3 regions of the Bacillus sp. PK6-16 genome follow, and region 2 is predicted to be linked to each of the others. Evidence: riboswitches for the same ligand, from Rfam matches in the RefSeq annotation. Region 2 holds a riboswitch; each other region holds the start of a gene.

Evidence for each region. A riboswitch is a leader RNA that binds a small molecule or an ion and turns the genes downstream of it on or off. The one in region 2 is predicted to bind magnesium.
Region 1: linked by a shared signal. The riboswitch ahead of mgtA (magnesium-translocating P-type ATPase) and the one ahead of M1D66_RS18980 (P-type ATPase actuator domain-containing protein) in region 2 are both predicted to bind magnesium.
Region 3: linked by a shared signal. The riboswitch ahead of mgtE (magnesium transporter) and the one ahead of M1D66_RS18980 (P-type ATPase actuator domain-containing protein) in region 2 are both predicted to bind magnesium.

The regions. Positions count from the first base shown of each region.
Region 1 covers NZ_CP096511.1:1,286,771-1,290,060, forward strand. The annotation lists gene mgtA (magnesium-translocating P-type ATPase) at 1-1,655, opposite strand, end outside; M-box (ykoK) riboswitch at 1,987-2,154, opposite strand; gene M1D66_RS06725 (hypothetical protein) at 2,323-2,862, shown strand; gene M1D66_RS06730 (DUF3932 family protein) at 2,897-3,148, opposite strand.
Region 2 covers NZ_CP096511.1:3,726,373-3,729,662, forward strand. The annotation lists gene M1D66_RS18970 (FbpB family small basic protein) at 1-62, opposite strand, end outside; gene M1D66_RS18975 (5'-3' exonuclease) at 418-1,284, opposite strand; gene M1D66_RS18980 (P-type ATPase actuator domain-containing protein) at 1,417-2,142, opposite strand; M-box (ykoK) riboswitch at 2,478-2,643, opposite strand; gene M1D66_RS18985 (DUF350 domain-containing protein) at 2,815-3,201, opposite strand; gene M1D66_RS18990 (glutathionylspermidine synthase family protein) at 3,194-3,290, opposite strand, start outside.
Region 3 covers NZ_CP096511.1:2,872,284-2,875,573, forward strand. The annotation lists gene mgtE (magnesium transporter) at 139-1,467, opposite strand; M-box (ykoK) riboswitch at 1,749-1,914, opposite strand; M-box (ykoK) riboswitch at 2,422-2,598, shown strand; gene M1D66_RS14785 (FtsW/RodA/SpoVE family cell cycle protein) at 2,785-3,290, shown strand, end outside.

The sequences.
Region 1 (3,290 bases), 2.4 Mb from region 2:
GATGGTTTCGGTGGATCTAAAAAGCCGATATATCCAGCGAGAATCATATCAGTTTCGTCTTTTACTGCGTACTCTGTATCATTTATTCTTCTATCTTTTTTATAAGCCACAGCAATAACCCGCATACCTTCACTATTTAGTGTCTCACTTAGTTTTTTGACATTTGAACGTATTTCCTCGGTGAGTGTAACGATTTTTTCATCCACTTCAGTGTAGTTACAAATTGATAAAATTTCTTCTACGGCACCTTTACAAACCATTGTATGTTCACCTGAAATATCCTTTACGATGACTGACATACGCCGGCGGGCGAAATCGAATGGAATTTCATCTAGCTTTTGAAAAGCTGATGGATTAAATGTATTGTTTTCCTCTGTATGCTTAATAACAGCTTTATCTATTAAATTTTTCAATCCAGTTTGATAGAAACTATTTAAATAGGCAAATTGCAAGACGCGATTGCATTCATTTCCCTTGGGATCTAAGTGACGAACAAGGACAACTTTATCTTCTGTTAAAGTTCCGGTTTTATCTGTACAAAGAATGTTCATAGCACCTAAGTTTTGAATAGAATTTAGCTGTTTTACAATTACTTTTTGTTTAGACATGTTAACGGCACCTTTAGCTAAATTAGCAGTTACAATCATTGGTAACATTTCAGGTGTAAGGCCGACAGCGACGGCAATAGCGAAGAAGAAAGCTTCTTGCCAATCACCTTTTGTGAATCCATTAATGAGAAGGACAATAGGTACCATAATAAGCATGAATGTAATTAAGAGCCAGCTTACTTTGTTTACACCTTTATCAAAGCTTGTTTCTACACGCTTTCCAATTACCTTATTGGCTAAAGAGCCGAAATACGTATCGGTACTTGTTGAGATGACAACAGCTTTTGCGCTACCACTTACAATATTTGTTCCCATGAAACAAAGGTTTTCCATATCGAGTGGATTGTAATTTTTTTTCATGTTTGTCGGTAAGATATGCTTATTTTCTGTATGGTAGCAGTGTTCGTATTTTTCTACAGGAAGTGCTTCCCCTGTTAAAGAAGATTGATTAACAAATAAATCTTTAGCGGATACAATACGCACATCAGCTGGAACGATATCACCGGCTGAAAGGGAAATGATATCGCCAGGTACAAGTTCCTCAATTGGAATTTCTGTTGTGTAATTTCGATTTAAATTCGTTACATTTTTTGTTTCATGTACAAATCCATTTATTCTAAATACGCTCGCAGTTGTTCGAACCATAGCCTTTAACTTATCGGCAGCTTTTTGAGAACGAAATTCTTGGGAAAACCGAATTGTTGCACTAAGTAGTACCATTGCAGATACGACAATTGTTCCTTGCATATCATCCGTGAAAAAGGAGAGTGCTCCAAGAGCTAATAAAACGAAAATAAATGGATTTTTAAATGCCGACAGAAATTGAATGTACCACGGTGCCATTTTATTATGAGCTATTTCGTTCGGACCATATAAAGAAAGTCTACGAGACGCTTCTTGTTTAGATAATCCATCTTGTGTTGTTTCTAAAAGTTTTAACGCAGAGCTTACATCTTGTGTTGCAACCTCCACTAATAATTCGTTATTTGTTTTCATGCTATCTTGCTCATAAGCATGCTTTGTTTCTTGTCTTTGTAAATTAAACATCGGTAGTTCCTCCTCTGTCATGAAGGAGGAAACAATCTGTTACCTAACTATTTGAAATGGTGAGGAACAGTTTCTTTCCTACCTACATGATGAAATATGAATGTAAAACGTATGGGTATCTGGGCCGAATCATCAATTGCCAACTGTTCCTCACCTCCGTACAATTTAGTAGTTTCTGAATATGCTATGTTTGTTTCATAGTAAGGTGCATATAGACGTAAAAAGACCTTTACTCAAAACGAGTAAAGGTCTGAATTCGCAGTTAAAAGAGTCCACAACAAAGACTGTTAGTAGACATAAATAAAAACAGTTTTTGTGTATGACAAAATACATGCACCTCTCCCTCGTTGAGTTTTAGCACTGTATAGCATAGGTACTGAAACCAGCTACATTAAAAAAGGCCTTCATTCCGACCTTTCCTGTTGACCCATTGGCGTCTCTCGACATTTTTGGGCAGCAGCGTTTCTCTATACAGGAGCCTCACCTAACAGAGACCATATTCAATTACATGTTGAATGTTAGCACTGTAAAATTGTAGTGTCAATATCTTTTTTATCTGTGTTTTTAAAATATTAAACGGATTTATAATAGATATGTGGGATGAAATGTATGATATTGATTATAAATAATATGAAAAATAAATATTTTTATAAAAGGGGAATTTGTAATGGGACCACAAAATTTTATTATAAATATTGAGAATCAAAAGTGGTTGTTTAATGAGCAGGAAGATTTATGTTCTCACGGGGAAATTTATTTAAATGTGGATGGAACGATTATTACACAAACAGGTATGGATGAGGAATGGGGAATAAGTGAATCAGCTTTAGCTCTGTTACGAACTTTAGATAAAGAATATATTTGTGATATTGAAAATGAAGAGGGGCTTATTTTGCACGGATGTGGCACTATGCTCATGTTAGGATGCCCAATTTCAATTCATTGGACTATAAACCATATAGGTGAAAATGTGGTTTTAAAGGATTTTGTCAAAGTTATTTCTACTGATCAAAAGGCTATATACTATGAAGGGCTTCATATAGAAGTAAATGAAAATGAATATAGAAAACAAATTGTTTCTTTTGCGCTACAGGCAAAAGAATTATTCAATAAATCAAGTGAAAAGATAATTTTAGATGAGTTTGATCAAAGTATGTATACAGACTTTTGGACGGAATATGATCATTTGTTAAATAAGTATAAATAAAAAAGCACTGTAACCAGTGCTTTTTTATTATAGATTACGAGATTGTAGGGTTTTCAAAAATAACAATCTCTGAACTGTTTGTAGTTGAAACACGTTGGGCGTAATATGTTAAAGCTGAAGAAATATATGCTGGTAACGTATCATTTGTATGTGATGTTGTATATTCATGGATTAATTCCTTTAAAGTTGTCCATTCTAATTGTGCTGGGTGATCAGACACGAAAGAACTTACCCAGCGATCAAATGAAGATGAAAAATCAGTTTGTAAACGAAATACTTCTTTCATAATAAAACGCTCCCTTAAAATGTAGTATAATTATTTTAACACAAAACACGAACGATAGCTAAATTTTTTGAGTATAACGTTCGTGTTATATAGTTGTCTAGATGTTTGGTTATGTAAATTCAATTTGCCATTTGAAATAACA
Region 2 (3,290 bases):
AATAGTGATTGTTTATTTTCAATTAATAATTGTTTAAAAGATTTTCTCACTTTTTTTCTCATTTTCATTGTCCTCCTTGGGGGATGATTTATATAAAAGATAAAGAATTATCTGTGTGTTCTTATAATAATTGATTGTTGTGAATTCTATTTGAACTTCATATGAAAATCTCGTTTATTTTCTGACAACTTTGTGAACACGAAAAAAAGACTCTCTAAAACTATGTTGAAATTAATTCACTTCATTACAAAAATCACTATTTTCATCAACTTTTATCATTATATCTTGTCGAAACATTTATATATTTAAAATTGAGTTCGACATAATTTTATTTACTATCATACTGTTTACAAAAACAAAAAGAAGGTGTCACCAAGTCAAAGTTCGACTTATGCAACATCCCTCTTTCCAAACTATTTATAGCATATTTATTAATATTTCAGGTCTTCCCCAATTCATTTCTTCACAAACAAATCTAAGTTTTTCTTCATCCATTGTGTGTAATCCTTCTTCTAGTGAACATGAAATTGGAACTTCACAGTGAATTTCGGCTAATTGTAACGAAATATTTAAGTTCTCTAAATCACTTTCAATCTTCGTACGCTGCGCTTTTGTTAATGATTCTACATTTTCTAGTACAGCGGATACTGTTCCGTGCTCTTGAATAAGCTTATACGCTGTTTTTTCACCGATACCTTTTACACCTGGATAATTATCACTTGTATCTCCCATGAAAGCTTTTGCATGGACGATTTGCCACGGCTCTACACCTTTTTCTTCCATGATTTTCTCCGGTGTGTAATATTCGTAATTTCCAATTCCTTTACGCAGAAGCATAACTGTAACGTTCTTATCAACAAGTTGAAGTAAATCTGTATCACCAGTTAAAATATAAACTTCAGCTTCATTGCAATATTGTTTTGCAAGCGTACCGATACAATCATCGGCTTCGTAGCCTTTCATACCGATAACTGGAATGGATAATTTCGCAGTCATTTCTTGCACTAAATCGAATTGAGGAATTAATTCTTCTGGTGGCGCTGCACGATTTGCTTTATAATTCGAGAACGATTCTGTTCTAAATGTCGTACTTCCCATATCCCAGCATGTAACGATATGTGTTGGTTCGATCGCTTGCGTAGCTGTTAATAAGTGTTTCATATAACCATGAATCCCGTTCGTAGGGGTTCCATCTTGTCGTTTCATAAATTGTCCGTAGACACTTGTTGCGTAAAAAGCACGAAATAATAGTGCCATACCATCAACTAATAATACTTTTTTCATAATTCCTCTCCTATTAAAAAAATAATAACCTTACGTTATCACGTAAGGTTATATAAATAGATTACCATTCTACGTTTTTGCTCAACTTTGTCTATTATACATTGTTTTTGTATATTTAGCACCATTAACACATTAAGACGTTCTACTACAACAAGTATGCAATATGCCTGAATACGTATTTTTTCCAGTAGAAACAACGACAGCCTTTGCATTTCCACTAACGATATGTGAACCTTTAAAACATACATTTTCAAGCTCAAGTGGATTATAATCTTTCATCCGTTTTAATGGAATAAATCGTTTACGTTCAAGGTGATAGCAGCTTTCAAACTTCTCTATATTCGCTTCGTTTCCCGTTAACACAGACTCATTCACTAATAAATCATCTGCATAAATAATACGTACATCAGCTGGCACAGCATCTCCAGCCGAAAGAAAAATTATATCTCCAGGTACAAGTTCTTGCACTGGTATCTCCATCATTTTCAGTTCACTATTTAGCCCTGTACTACTAGAACATTCTACTCTAGATACAGTAATCGTTTCACGTTGTAATTCATCACACACACGTTGTTTTGAAAAACCTGGAATCATGCCACCAAGCTTCATCATTACTTCTGCGAGAAGTGCTCTTTTTGAAGTTAGTTCATTTCGGCCATATACTTGAATACGTTTTTGTGCCTCTTTCATTGATAGTCCGTCTCTTGTTGTTTTAAAATATGCAAATACAGATTTTACATCTCTTGTTGCAATTTCAATTAATAAATCTTTATTTTTTTGGAGCATTGTTTGTTCTTTTATTGATTTTTTACTTAGTTTATATGACGTGTTACCCACAGTTTTGTTTGCATATAACATATTATCGTCTCCTCCTTTACAACATAGGAAGAAACGCTTTGTTTCTCAATTTATCCACTTTACTGTGAAAGTGTCTCGCGTTTTATAAACGCTACATTATGATAAATATAGAGGGAGGAACAAATCGTTTCCTGCCTACATCATATATTTTTGATTTGAAGTATATGGGTAACGGAACCGAGTCAGAATTTGACATGCTCCTCACCTCCTCGTTTAATTTTATAGTTTATACTATGAAATTACTCATAGCTTGGTAACAAAAAAGGCCCCTACCCTTAAGAGAGTAGCGGCCATTACATACACAAATAAACGATTTCTAATATAATTAGAAATCTACGGACCTCTCCCTCACCGAGTTTTAGCACTGTATAGCATAGGTACATTACCAGCTACGTTAAGAAAAACCTTAATTCGATCATTCCTGTTGACCCATTGGCGTCTCTCGACATTTTTGGGCAGTAGCATTTCTCTATACAGGAGCCTCACCTAACAGAGACTTATTTTCATTACATTGAAAATGTTACTCTTATTTAAAATAGATGTCAACCGTAGCCTACAATTTTTTCAAAAGGTATGGCAAACTAACATATATAAAGTGAAACTTTAATCAGCCCTCACCAATCGGGCTTTTACGGGATAAAATAAAAAACTTTACGTTTAAACGTAAAGTTTTTAATAAGTTATACAACCAGCAATTACAATCCCAATTGAAATTGCTAAAAACATAAGAAAAAGACCGACTGCTTGATTATCTTCTTCGAGACTTTTGTTTATATTAAAGCGTGGTGTAAGCCACTCAGCTAAATAAAAGACGATAATTTGAGCCAAAATCCCAACTGCTCCCCACGAAATCATATCAAGAAGTGAAATTGAATTAGCTGCTGTCGAATATAAAACAACAGCTAACCCAAGTAATCGTCCTCCAAGCACATAGCTTACCGCCTTATTTCCTTGAGCCATTAACTTAAATTCCTTTACTTTCGTTGTCACTTCCATCAAGAACAGACCTATACATAAAAGGCCGAGTGTTACTACTAAATATAATAAAAAATTAATCATTTTTTCCCCTCCTTTTTATACCTACCGGTAAATAGTACGATTCATTTCCTGTAATCTTTTCTCCCGCGCGAATACCGATACTACTCGCT
Region 3 (3,290 bases), 850 kb from region 2:
CATTACATTCAATAAATCCATTAAAATATTATTTATCTAAATACAAAAGTGTTTGATTTCCTCATGTCTGAATTCCCCAATATACTTTAGCAATTCAGGCAAAATACTTATTCCGATTTTCGTTTTTTTAGTGTATATTTATAAATTTAATAACGTTTTTGCAACCATGAAATAAATTACTAATCCTGTTCCATCAACAAATGTTGTAATAAATGGACCTGAAACAACTGCAGGATCTAATTTTAATTTTCTTAGAATTAAAGGTAAAACAGCTGCTACAAGAGAGGCCCAAATAACAATAAATAATAAAGTAATTGCTACAACTTGTGCAACTTCTGTTCCAACTCCTAACATATAAGCACGAGTGAGGCCAGCTATTCCAAGTGCAAGTCCGAGAAGCATCCCTATTGCAAATTCCTTTTTCATTACACGGAAAATATCTTTAAATTTGACCTCTCCAATACCGATTGCACGAGTAATTGTTGCTACAACCTGTGTTCCTGTATTCCCACCAGTACCTACTAATAACGGAACAAAGAAAGCAAGGGCAACTACAGTTTCAATTTCATCTTCAAAATACTTTAATACTGTACCTGTATATGCCTCAGCAACAAAAAGAAGTAATAACCATGGTAGACGTTTTAAGAAAATACTCCAAATGCTAGCTTCAAAGTAAGATTGATTCAATGGTTCACTTCCGCCTAACTTTTGAATATCTTCTGTAGCTTCTGCTTCCATAACATTCATTACGTCATCAAATGTTATAATACCAATCATTTTATTATTTGCTGTTGTGACAGGTATTGCTGCTAAATTATAATTCAGTAGCTTTTTTACAACTTCTTGCTGGTCAACTTCAGCGTGTACTGAAATTACCTCTTGAATCATGATAGTAGATAATATCTCTTCATCTGCTGCTAGTAATAACTCATGTATGGAAACGATTCCCTCAAGATAACCATGACTATCAAGAACATAACTATAAGATATTGATTCTACATTTTTAGAATGTTCCCTAATGTACTTCAATGTCATTTTTACTGACCAATTTCCTCTAACTGCAACAAAATCACTTGTTACAAGACTTCCTGCCGTTTCAAGTTTGAAGGTCATCAATTTTTTCACGTTATGTTTTGTGATTTTATCTAGATACGCCATTAATTTAGCCTGTTTTTCCGGATGAACCGCTAGCAGTAAATCTACTAATTCATCAATCGGTTGTAAATTTAGTAACTTTTTAGCTTTGTTTTCAGATAAGTGAATTAAGATATTATATTTTTCTTCTGCACCCATATATTGAAGAATTTTAGAGCTTTTTAATACAGGAATCGTATTTAGCAATATGACTTGATTTTCAATTGAAAACTGTTTTACTTCTTGTGCAATATCATACGATGGATGACGTAAAACTTTCTCTGCATCCAAGTTATTTTTGGTTACAAGTAATTCCTTTAATAATTTCTTCATGTTAACTCCTCCTCATATTGCTAAGGGAGACTCTAGAGTTTCATGAGTGGTTTTGTTTTATTTTATCTGCCTTAAATTTTTTATTAGAGCAATAATAGTTACATTGCAATAAATTCATTAGTTAGAATTACCTCCTTTTTGAATATAGACCAGATAAAAATAAATAAAATTAAACAGAAAAACCTTTACTCAAAAAGGAGTAAAGGTTTTTTCACAATACAAATAAATGATTATTAAGACCGCCCTACCAAAATCACAGAGGTGCCTTTCTATCAAATCGTATACCACTCCCTCGTTGAGTTTTAGCACTGTATAGCATAGGTTTTTATAACCAGCTACATTAAAAAGGGCCTTAATCCGACCGTTCCTGTTGACCCATTGGCGTCTCTCGACATTTTTGGGCAGCAGCGTTTCTCTATACAGGAGCCTCACCTAACAAAGTTTATTGAATTACTTCAAAATTTAAACCAGAATTTAATATTTGTCAACTGACTTTCAATTCCATTCATAAAAAAATCTTTTATAGAAAATGAAATTATATTTTATTTTAAATTTAAAATTCTCCTTAAAAAACATAGAATTCAAATAGATTTAATTCAAAGAAACGTAATAAAACATATGAAATTTATTGTTTTTAATCAAATTCCAATTTTATAACAAAAGATGAATAATTAGTCATTCTGTATATCAAAAGAACATTCATAAAAAAATCTTCTTTTATGATTAAAATCTTCTTTACTGTTTATCAAATTTATATGGTTAAACTACTTAATCAAACGATACACTACAAGTCAAAAATATGTACTTATACGGAATGATTACATACATTTTTTCAAATCATTTCTCAAAGGACTATAAAGCAATAAAACAGATAAAATTAGCAATATGGTTGCTTGACAAGCAAAAAAAATATATTTATGCTTGCTACACGAAACAAACACATAAAATTTATATTGCTTAACCTGTTAGGTGAGGCTCCTATGCAAACACAGGCTATTGCCCAAAAATGTCGAAAGACGCCAATGGGTAGAACAGGAATTGTCGGATTAAGGCTCTTCTTAAGATAGCTAAGTAATGAATTTTCATTACTTTACGTTGTATAGTGCCAAAGCTCTACTAGGGGGAAAAAAGCCTTATTTAGTCATGCCATTTTGAATCCCTCTAGTTACATACTAGGGGGATTTTTGCGTAAAAAAACAGGGAGTAAGCGATAGAATCTTCCTAAACAAAAGTCATATTTAGTAATTGACGAGAACAAGATTCTATTCATAAGCAAATGTAATATTATGTTTTGTTTTAAATCAGGAGGATATTAAAATGAAAAAAATATTAAAACTCGATTATCTATTGCTCCTTCCTCTATTCATAACATGTACTTTAGGTATTATCATGATGTATAGTGCAAGCTCCATTGTCGCTGTCCAACATTACGGTTATAACAGTAGACATTTTGTTGATTCTCAATTAACAAAGCTACTTTTAGGAACAATTGGGTTAATAGTTTGTGCTTTACTCCCATATGAAATATGGAAAAAACGAATAGTCTCAATCTGTATTATGGTTGGAGGGATTTTTTTATTGATTATGGTTTTATGGAAAGGAAAAGTGGTAAATAATGCCCAATCATGGATCTTTGGAATACAGCCAGCTGAATTTCTTAAATTAGGAACAATACTTGTAACAGCCCGCTTTTTTGCATTAAGACAAAAACAAGCTAAAAATAACTGGAGAGGTATCGGAAAACTTTTATTCTTTTTAGCTACAATTTTTTTTCTTATCTTTAAACAACCAAATTTAGGATCTGCACTTTTAATATTAGGTAT